One region of the Streptomyces sp. NPDC102462 genome, then DNA from elsewhere that is predicted to be linked to it. Evidence: riboswitches for the same ligand, from Rfam matches in the RefSeq annotation. Region 1 holds a riboswitch; each other region holds the start of a gene.
The links. Region 1 has a riboswitch for cyclic di-AMP ahead of ACIRFL_RS29870 (M23 family metallopeptidase). Riboswitches for the same ligand answer to the same signal wherever they lie in the genome.

Region 1 (3,106 bases):
CCCTCGACCCATGCCGAGTAGGAGTCGGCGGTGTCGATGAGGTTGCCGCCGGCGGCCGTGTAGGCGTCGAGGACGGCGAAGGACGTGGGCTCGTCGGCGCTCCAGCCGAAGACGTTGCCGCCGAGGGCGAGCGGGAAGACCTCAAGATCGGAGGGGCCCAGTTGTCGAAGGGAAGTCATACTCGGGTTCAACGCGCCCGCCGGAAGCCTCGATTCCAGCGCCGTACGCAAAGACCGTGCAAACACCGGACCGGCAGCCCTGACGTCGGGGGGATGGGCGCCAGGACCGCCGGGGAACCGGGGGGTGTGCGGGGATGTGCCGGGGGGGTCAGGGGTTGAGGCCCTTGGCGTCTGGGTCAGGGGTTGAGGCCCTTGCCGCGCAGCCAGGCCATCGGGTCGATGCCGCTGGACGCGCCGCCGGAGTGGACCTCCAGGTGGAGGTGGGGTCCGGTGACGTTGCCCGTGGCGCCCACGCGGCCGATGACGTCCCCGGTGTTGACCTTCTGCCCGACGCTGACGCTGATCGACGACTGGTGGCAGAACCACAGCTCGGTGCCGTCGTCCAGGGTGAGGATCGTGCGGTAGCCGTAGGAGCCGGCCCAGCCCGCCTCGGTGATCGTGCCGGTGTGGACGGCCTTGATCAGTGTGCCCGTGGGGGCGGCGAAGTCGAGGCCGGTGTGGTAGCCGGAGGACCACATGGAGCCGGCCTGGCCGAAGGTGCCGGTGACCGTGTACGAGGAGGTCGGCAGGGTGTACTGCTTGGCCAGCGCGGCCAGCCGCGCCTCCTCGGCCTTCTTCTTGGCGGCGGCCTCCGCCTTCTCCTTGGCGGCGGCGGCGCGGGCCGCGGCCTCCTTCTCCGCCTTGGCCGCCGCGTCGGCGACCTCCTGGTCGGCGGCGGACACGGCCGCGGCGACGGCCTTGGTCTCGGCCTGGCCCTGCTGCTGCTCGGCCTGGGCCATGATGCGGTTGCGCAGCGCCTCGCCGGCGTCGGCGGTGCCCTCGGCGCTGTCGGCCTCGGTCACGCCGACGCTGCTCAGGGCGGTCGCGGAGCCCTTGGTGGCCTGGGCGCCGGCGCCGTCGCCGAGCAGGGAGCCGACGGAGGGCAGGTCGGGCATGGAGATGGACACCGGCGGCTTGCCGGTGTTGGCGCTCGCCATGCCCCCCGCGCCGACGGCGGCTATCACGCCGACGCCGAGGACCGCGGAGCTGCGGGCGAGTCCGCCGCCGCCACGCTGCTTGGCGACGCGGTGCCGGCCGCGCAGCGGGCGGATGGAGTCCTCGGTGGGGTTCCACTCCTCCCAGGGGCCCTCGTCGGTGCGGTAGGTGCCGTAGCCGAAGGTCTCGGTGCCGTACTGGCTCGGCGCGAACGGGGCTTGTGGGGCGGGCCGGTTGGACGCCACTCGGGCGTGCTCCTTTCCTTCCTCCGCCTACCGGGTTAGCTGACGGGTTCGGAGCAGGAAGGTCTCCTACGCGCGTATACCGGCCGTGTCTCCACGGCGGTGTCCGCGTGATTCACCCCAAGGTGGTGGTTCCCCGGTTCCCTTGCGGGATTCGGCGCGTGAGCACGGAGCCGCCTCTTGTGACGGCTGGGACGACCGCGCTGCGTTATCGAACGTTAATAGACCCGGCGGGCAGATTCCAAGCCGTTCCACTTGATCGTTAACGCTTTCGGACGGGAATTTACCGCCCATGACCGGCGAAAACCGGGCGAGTTGGCCCCTGGCGCACGGAAACTCGGGCAACCCATGGGACTTGACGGTGTGTCAGTTGTTATGCGGAGGGCGGTCGTCCGATCACCGCTCGTGACGGTGGGCTCGTGACCGTGAGCGGGTCGCGTATCCGTGAGCGAGCCGCGTCACCGTGGGCGGAAAAAACTCAGGGCCGGAATCCATGTACTGGATTCCGGCCCTGAGCCTTCAGTAGCGGGGACAGGATTTGAACCTGCGACCTCTGGGTTATGAGCCCAGCGAGCTACCGAGCTGCTCCACCCCGCGTCGGTGTTCCACCAGTGTACGCCATGCGCAGGACCGCGAGCACACGGATAACCCCCCGGACCCGCGCGGCCTTCAGTTCGGTCGCGGAAGGGTGTCGAGCCAGCCTCCGATCACCTCACGGACCGCGGGTGCGCACTCGACCTGCGGGTTGTGACCGGCGCCGTCGAGGACCACAGCGGTCATGCGGGGGTAGTGGTCGAGCAGGGCAAGCTGGTCACGCCAGCCCACGAGGGCGTCCTGACGTGTGGTGAGCAGAAGATGCCGGCCGTGGTGGACCACGCCCGGGCTCTCGGGCCACTGCGGCAGGAGGAAGTCCGCGTCGAGTTCGGCGGCGGCACGGCGGTCGTGCACCCGCCAGCCGGGGAGGATGTGCTCCTCGAAGAGAGCCCAGCTCTCCTCGGTGTGGCGGGCCATCACGGCACGGAACAGTTGAAGGTCCTCTTCGTGGGCGAGGCGGGCAAGGAGTGCGTCGTCGCGCTCGACCACGGTGCTGTCGGGCAGGGTACGTTCGGCGCCCCAGCGGACGACGGGAACGAGCAGCGCGGAGCCGAGCACCTGCTCACCGAAGCGCGCGGTCACGGCGCGGGCGATCTGCCCGCCGAAGGACTGCCCGAGAACGGCGAAGGGCCGGTCGCCGACGGTGGCGCGGATCCAGTCGATGACGGCGTCGGCCATCGTGGCCGCCGACGTCGGGCCGGACAGGCGCGGACTGTTGCCGTGCCCGGGCAGGTCGGGGTACAGCCTGCGCCAGCCGGACCGGCCGGTGAAGGCGGGTTCCAGCGGCAGGAGCAGCCGGTGATCGATGGTGTAGCCGTGGATCAGGACGATCGGTGTGCCGTCGCCGAATTCGGTGTGCCAGAGGGCGGAGTCGTTCATGGCTCAAGCCTGCAACCTTGACGCACATGTCAAGGTCAAACGAGTCGTACGGCACGCTTCCGTCCGGTGTCGAGCGAGTGGTCAGGCGAGGCTCTTGACCACCGCAAGGTACTCGTTAATGGCATCGCGGTTGCGAGTCAGGCAGTCGATGCGGCGCGCCATCTTCTCGCCCTCGCATTCCAGCGTGGCGATCATCTCCGGTGTGGCGTCCGTGAAGTGGATCGTCCGCGGGGCATC
Region 2 (3,106 bases), on a different contig from region 1:
CTCCCCCGGACTCTGTACGTCCTGTACATTTCCCACAGAGGGCGTCGCCGCAAGCGGCCGCGCCGCGAGGAGGGGTATGCCATGTCCGGACCGTCCGCCCGCCACGTCCTGCCCGAGTTCACCGAACGCACGAGCACGGGGACCCGCACGCTCGACCCGTACGCGAAGCTGCTTGAGGAGCGGATCGTCTTCCTGGGCACGCCGATCGACGACACCGCGGCGAACGACGTGATGGCACAGTTCATGCACCTGGAACACCGCGCCCCGGACCAGGACATCTCGCTGTACGTCAACTCCCCCGGCGGCTCGTTCAGCGCGATGACGGCCATCTACGACACCATGCGGTACGTCACCTGTGACGTGGAGACGATCTGCCTCGGGCAGGCCGGCTCCTCGGCGGCGGTGCTGATCGCGGCCGGCACCGCGGGCAAGCGGTTCACGCTGCCGGGCGCGCGCCTGCTGCTCCAGCAGCCCTCGCTGGCGCGGCCGGTGCGGGGCCAGCCGAGCGATCTGGTCATCGAGGCCGCGGAACTGGCGCGCGTACGCGTGCTCCAGGAAGAGATGCTGGCGCGCCACACGGGCCGCACCCCGGAGCAGGTCCACGAGGACCTGGAGCGAGACCTGGTCCTGGACGCCCGGGGCGCGCTGGAGTACGGGCTGGTGGACGCGGTCATCCCGAGCCGCAGGGCCGCGCGCCCGGCTGACGCGGGGTGAGCCGCGGATGCTGCCGCCGGAACTGCCGCCGCTGCCCGCGCTGACCCGGGCCGAGAGCGAGCTGATCGACCGTTACCTGGAGGCGGTCGACCTGCTCGGCCGGATCAATCCGGCGCGGGCCGAGCACACCTACCACGGGCTGCGGGCCGCCCAGGCCCTGGTGCGCACCGCGATGGAGCTGCGGGACGCGCTGGCCCTGATGCACACGCGAGGCGAGATCGAGGTGCACACGGCCACCCTGGCGCGGGCACTGCGGGTACTGGACGGCGAGCGGCGCGCCGCCCGGGTCGCCTTGCCGCCCGACGGCGCGGGCTGACGCGGGCACACTGGGCCTCCGGCGGGCCGACGAGCCGACGAGCCGTCATAGAACGGGCTGAAACGGTCCAAACGGTCTACCCCTGTTCGGCGTAGCCCGGCTTCCTTTTTCGGGCGCGGAAGAGTTGGGTACGGCGAGTGGTCGACAGCCGCGCCGAGGTGCTTCGGCGCTGGTCCGGGGGTGCGCAGCCCCCTCGGCCGGGTATCGAACAGAGCACTGTCCAGCCGAACGGCTGAGTGGTGAACAACGCCACACATCCCCGGTTCCGTTGGGATTTTCGGACAGTTGTGAGTGAAGATCCCTGTCTGACGACAAGCCCCCGCCACCGCGGCGGGGCGGTCCGGGCGGACGCCGAGTCCTGCCGCCGCCCGGATGACCGGTCGACAGGAGTGGATCGGCAGGAGTGGAGGACCCGAGCAAGACGGGTCGCCGGAGCGGACGCTGTTCCGCTCCGAGCAGCCCTTGGGGTGAAGCCGTGGCAACGCGGCCGGGCAACTTCGCCAGCCCGAATCCGACAGGTCATCCTTCACAGGCGGCTGACGAAGGGTTGCGCATGACTGCGCTCAATCGTGTCCCGTCGCTGATGGCCCGGGCCGGTACGGCCTCGGCACTGACCATCGCCGCCGTGGGCGGCTCGATCGTGGCCCCCGGCCTCGCGTCCGACGCGGAGGCCGCGACCACGGCGACGAAGGCGCTGCGGATCGCGGCGTCCAAGAAGGGGTCCCCGTACAAGTGGGGCGCCACCGGTCCGCGCAGGTTCGACTGCTCCGGGCTCACGCTGTACTCGTTCAAGAAGGCGGGCAAGAGCCTGCCGCGCACGGCCGCCCAGCAGTACAACAAGTCGCGCCATATCTCGGCCAAGAGCCGCAAGGCCGGGGACCTGGTGTTCTTCCATTCGGGCTCCAACGTCTACCACGTGGGCATCTATGCGGGTCATGGGAAGATCTGGCACGCCCCGAAGACCGGGGACGTGGTGCGGCTGCAGAAGATCTGGACGCGGAGCGTCTGGTACGGCCGGGTCGGCTGACCCGGCGGAGCGGGTGCCGCCGCCCCCGCCGCGCCGCAGCCCCCACATAGCCGGCCGGGGCTGACCGGACGTCATGCGGGGCTGCGCACCGCTCCGTGCCCGATCGGCTACGGCTCCTGCCGGCCCACCGCCGTCACCGGGTGGGCCGGCACGGTCCAGGGCAGTTCCACGGTGATGGTCTTGCCGCCCTCGCGGGTGGGCCGGACGCGCAGCTTGCCGCCGCTTTCGGCGGTGAGCCAGCGGATGATGACCATGCCGCGGCCGTTGTCCTGCTGGACGGCCGCGGGGAGTCTCTTCGGGAAGCGCGGATGACTGTCGGTGACACCGATGCGCAGATGCGCGTCGCGGTCGAGCACGAGGTCGACCGTGAAGGTGGGTGACTGGCCGAAGGTGTGCTGCACGGCGTTGGTGGCCAGTTCGGAGACGATGAGGCGGATCGTCTCGGCGGCGTCCGTGTCCGCCGGCAGGCCCCACTCCACGAGGGTGCTCAGCACATGCGCGCGGGCCGCGGAGACCGAGGCGGGATCGCTCGGCAGAGTGATGGATGCTTCCAGATGGTCTGCCATGGCGATGTCGTCCCTTTCCCACGGGACCGCAGTCCGACACGGAGCGGATGGTTCGAGTACGGTCCCGGACTGGTGCTTCGCCGCCAGACTGCCATCAGCGCGCCGGTCACGCGGGGCATCCACCGAGATATGCATATATCTGTCGCTCGAAGCGGTGAACTCTGCGACGGCAGACCGTATTTGGGCGGCTCGTAAGGAGTAAGGAGTTGCCCATGCAGCACGGTCCCGCGGTACGCCGCCGGAAACTGGGCGCCGAACTGCGCGCCCTGCGCACCGGCGCCGGTCTCACGAGCGGTGAGGCGGCCAGGTTGGTGGGCTGGCACCAGTCGAAGGTGAGCCGCGTCGAGACGGGCGCGAGTGGCGTGAAACCGACCGATGTGCGGCTGCTGCTCGACGCGTACGACGTGCGGGACGCCCAACTGCGCGAGTTGCTGCTGGTGTTGGCGGGTTCCGAGGACGTCGGCGACCGGCACCGCTGGTGGC
Region 3 (3,106 bases), on a different contig from region 1:
GACGTAGCAGGCCAGGTCGAGGGCGAGCAGCCCCACGGTCACGTTGTGCAGGACGTCCTGGTCGTCCTCGTTCCACAGGTACAGCTCCGGGCCGCCTGCGGTGATCAGCTTCGCCCCGGCCAGCGCCGAGATGGCGAGCGCGCCGGCCAGCACCCAGTGGTCCCCGGCACCGTCGAGCACCTGCCGGGCGTCGAACCGGGCCAGCGCGACCAGATACAGGGCAAGCCCCAGCCAGAACAGCACCAGCGCCGTGTGCGCGAGCCACGCCGTCGACTCCGCGACGGCCAGGGTGGCGCCGAGCGCGGCGAGTCCCTGGGTGGCGACGCAGAGCAGGAACACCGCCCCGGGCATCCGCCGCCGCAGGCCCCGTCCGACGAGGAACAGCAGCACCGGCCAGAGCACGGCGGCCAGCGCGAGCAACGCCGCGGCAAGGGTGTGCCCGCCGAGCGCGGAGATACGGGTGCCGAGCACGGTCGTCGCGGCCACGGCGCTGAGCGCGCCCGGCGTCCGCGCGGCGGCCAGCCACCGCTGCCGGTCGCGCAGCATGCCCGCGGCGCAGTCAGCGGCCAGCGCCAGCCAGGCGACACAGCCCAGCGCCAGCGTGATCAGGGACAGGACCTCGTACCCGGTCAGGTGCAGCCCCACCGAGACGATGCCGGTCGCCATCACGGCGGCCCCGGCCGCCGGCGGACGCTGCGCCCACCAGGCGCGAAGGGGTGAGGTGCCGGGCATGCGCCCGATGCTAGGGAGCACCGGGCGCACCGACGGCGTGGCACGCGCGCGTACGTCGCAAAAACGCGCGGGCGCGGGACACGGAGGGATCAGGAACGCCGCCACGCGCGCGTGGGCGCGCAGCCCGACCGGCTCAGGCCGGCCGTACCACGCTGTGGATGATCGAGTCCCCCGCGTAGTAGATCGACTCCTCGCGGACGTAGGCGCCCGGCTTCGGGGCGTGGATCATCATGCCGTTGCCGATGTAGAGACCCACGTGGCTGACGTCGTCGTAGAAGAAGACCAGGTCACCGGGTTGTGCGTTGGCGAGGGAGACCGTGGTGCCGGCCTCGACCTGGCTGTAGGTGGTGCGCGGCAGGCTGACGCCCGCGGCCTTCCAGGCGGCCTGGGTGAGCCCCGAGCAGTCGTAGGAGTCGGGTCCGGTGGCGCCCCAGACGTACGGCTTGCCGATCTGCGCGCGGGCGAACGCGATCGCCTTCTCGGCCTTGGTGGCGTAGCCGGAGCCGGACGAAGACGAAGAAGACGACGAAGAGGAGGAAGGGGAAGAAGACGAAGAAGACGACGAGGAGTCCGTGGAGTTCGACGCGTCGCTCTTCTGCCGGGCCGCCTCCTGCTCCGCCTGCTTCTTGGCCAGCTCGGCCGCCTTCCGCGCGGCCTCCTGCTGCTTGCGCTTCTCGATCGCCGCGAGCCGTGCCTTCTCCTCCGCCGTCAGCTTGGACAGCAACTGGCGCGCGGTGGAGAGCTTCTTCTGGACGGTGGCCTTGGCGGTCTGGAGTTCGTCCTGCGACTCGGTCAGTGTCTCCAGGCTCTTCGTGGCCTCCCGCCGCTTCTTCATGGTCGTCGACTGCTCGGTGACGTAGTCGTCGACCGCGGTCTTCTGGCGCGAGGTCAGCCGGCTCATCAGCTGCGTCCGGTCGAAGTAGTCCTGCGGGGTGTCCGCGAGCAGGAAGGTGGCGGTGTCGGGGGCGGCGGCCCCGGTCCGGTACTGCGCGGCGGCGAACGCCCCCAGTTCCTCACGGGCCTTGTTGAGCCGGTCCGTGCGCCGGGCGACGTCGTCCAGGAGGGTGTCGACCTGCTTGCGCTGCTTGCCGGTCCTCTCCTTGGCCGCGTTGTACTTCTCGGTCGCCGACTCGGCCTGCCGGTACAGGTCGTCGACCTTCCTCTGCACCTCCTCCACGCTCGGCCGGTCGCCGTCGGGGGAGGGGGCGGCGTTCGCCGTCTGGGAGAGCAGGGCCACGGAGGTGAGGGCGGCGGTGGCCAGGGCGGGGGTCCGTATGCCGGCCGCGCGGGTACCCGCGGAGCGTGACTTGCGATGCGACGCCAAGGGAGGCGACTCCTTCCGTGTTCCGCCTACCGAGTTAGCTGTCGGGTTCGGGCGGGTGGTTCGGAAGGGTTGCCCTACGGCCGTTCCCCGCGCGGGGGTTGGGCCGATTCACCCCAAGGTCGGTGTGGGTCCCCGGCTCCGCGCACCATGCGGGCGCGCCGGACTCGGCGGAGGCCGTGCGGCCCGGCGACGTTCGCCGGTGGGGGTCGTACGGCCTGCCCGGCACGCTAGCCAACTCGTGTGGTCCCTGTGAAGGTTGATGGGTGATATGCCCGATACATTTTCGTGACCTGACGGAGGGATTCCGTCTGGGTGACAGGGTGATTCCGTACGGTGAGCGGTCTGTGCGGCCCGCGCCCGCACCGGATCCGCCGCAGGAACCGGCCGTCTTCCCGGGGCGGCGGCGGGTTGTCGGTGGCGCGGCCTAGACTCGGAGAGCGATGAGCAGCCTCTTTGACGACAGCTTCCTGGCGGACCTCCGAGCCCCCCGCGGGCAGGAGGAGGAGCCCCCGCCACCGCCCGAGGACGATCACGCTCCGGAGCCGGTTCCGGACGATCTGTTCGGCGGGAAGTTCGACGTGCCCCCGGACCGGGACTCCTACTACGGCAACGGCGCCCCACGGCCGGTCATCGACCCGGCCACGCTCCTGCACGGGCTGAACGAAAACCAGCGCGCCGCCGTCGTGCACGCCGGCTCCCCGCTGCTCATCGTGGCCGGCGCAGGCTCCGGCAAGACCAGGGTGCTCACCCACCGCATCGCCCATCTGCTGGCGGAGCGCAAGGTGCACCCGGGGCAGATCCTCGCGATCACCTTCACCAACAAGGCCGCGGGCGAGATGAAGGAACGCGTCGAGCAGCTGGTCGGCCCGCGCGTCAACGCGATGTGGGTGATGACCTTCCACAGCGCGTGCGTGCGCATCCTGCGCCGGGAGAGCAAGCGCCTCGGCTTCACCTCGTCCTTCTCGATCTACGACGCCGCCGACTCCAAGCGGCTGATGGCCCTGGTCTGCCGCGACCTGGACCTCGATCCGAAGCGCTTCCCGCCCAAGT

Region 2: it holds a riboswitch for cyclic di-AMP, as region 1 does, so the genes downstream of both, ACIRFL_RS33155 (C40 family peptidase) here and ACIRFL_RS29870 (M23 family metallopeptidase) in region 1, are expected to answer to the same signal.
Region 3: it holds a riboswitch for cyclic di-AMP, as region 1 does, so the genes downstream of both, ACIRFL_RS03325 (NlpC/P60 family protein) here and ACIRFL_RS29870 (M23 family metallopeptidase) in region 1, are expected to answer to the same signal.

What each region holds. Positions count from the first base shown of each region.
Region 1 is NZ_JBIWKB010000042.1:21,986-25,091, forward strand. Features, by position in the region: gene ACIRFL_RS29865 (aldo/keto reductase) at 1-179, opposite strand, end outside; gene ACIRFL_RS29870 (M23 family metallopeptidase) at 356-1,399, opposite strand; cyclic di-AMP (ydaO/yuaA leader) riboswitch at 1,407-1,566, opposite strand; tRNA gene ACIRFL_RS29875 (tRNA-Met) at 1,920-1,993, opposite strand; gene ACIRFL_RS29880 (alpha/beta fold hydrolase) at 2,066-2,869, opposite strand; gene ACIRFL_RS29885 (MerR family transcriptional regulator) at 2,951-3,106, opposite strand, start outside.
Region 2 is NZ_JBIWKB010000052.1:7,424-10,529, forward strand. Features, by position in the region: gene ACIRFL_RS33145 (ATP-dependent Clp protease proteolytic subunit) at 82-714, shown strand; gene ACIRFL_RS33150 (hypothetical protein) at 722-1,030, shown strand; cyclic di-AMP (ydaO/yuaA leader) riboswitch at 1,370-1,580, shown strand; gene ACIRFL_RS33155 (C40 family peptidase) at 1,584-2,057, shown strand; gene ACIRFL_RS33160 (ATP-binding protein) at 2,165-2,623, opposite strand; gene ACIRFL_RS33165 (helix-turn-helix domain-containing protein) at 2,836-3,106, shown strand, end outside.
Region 3 is NZ_JBIWKB010000002.1:257,375-260,480, reverse strand. Features, by position in the region: gene ACIRFL_RS03330 (tellurite resistance/C4-dicarboxylate transporter family protein) at 1-732, opposite strand, end outside; gene ACIRFL_RS03325 (NlpC/P60 family protein) at 866-2,056, opposite strand; cyclic di-AMP (ydaO/yuaA leader) riboswitch at 2,065-2,236, opposite strand; gene pcrA (DNA helicase PcrA) at 2,497-3,106, shown strand, end outside.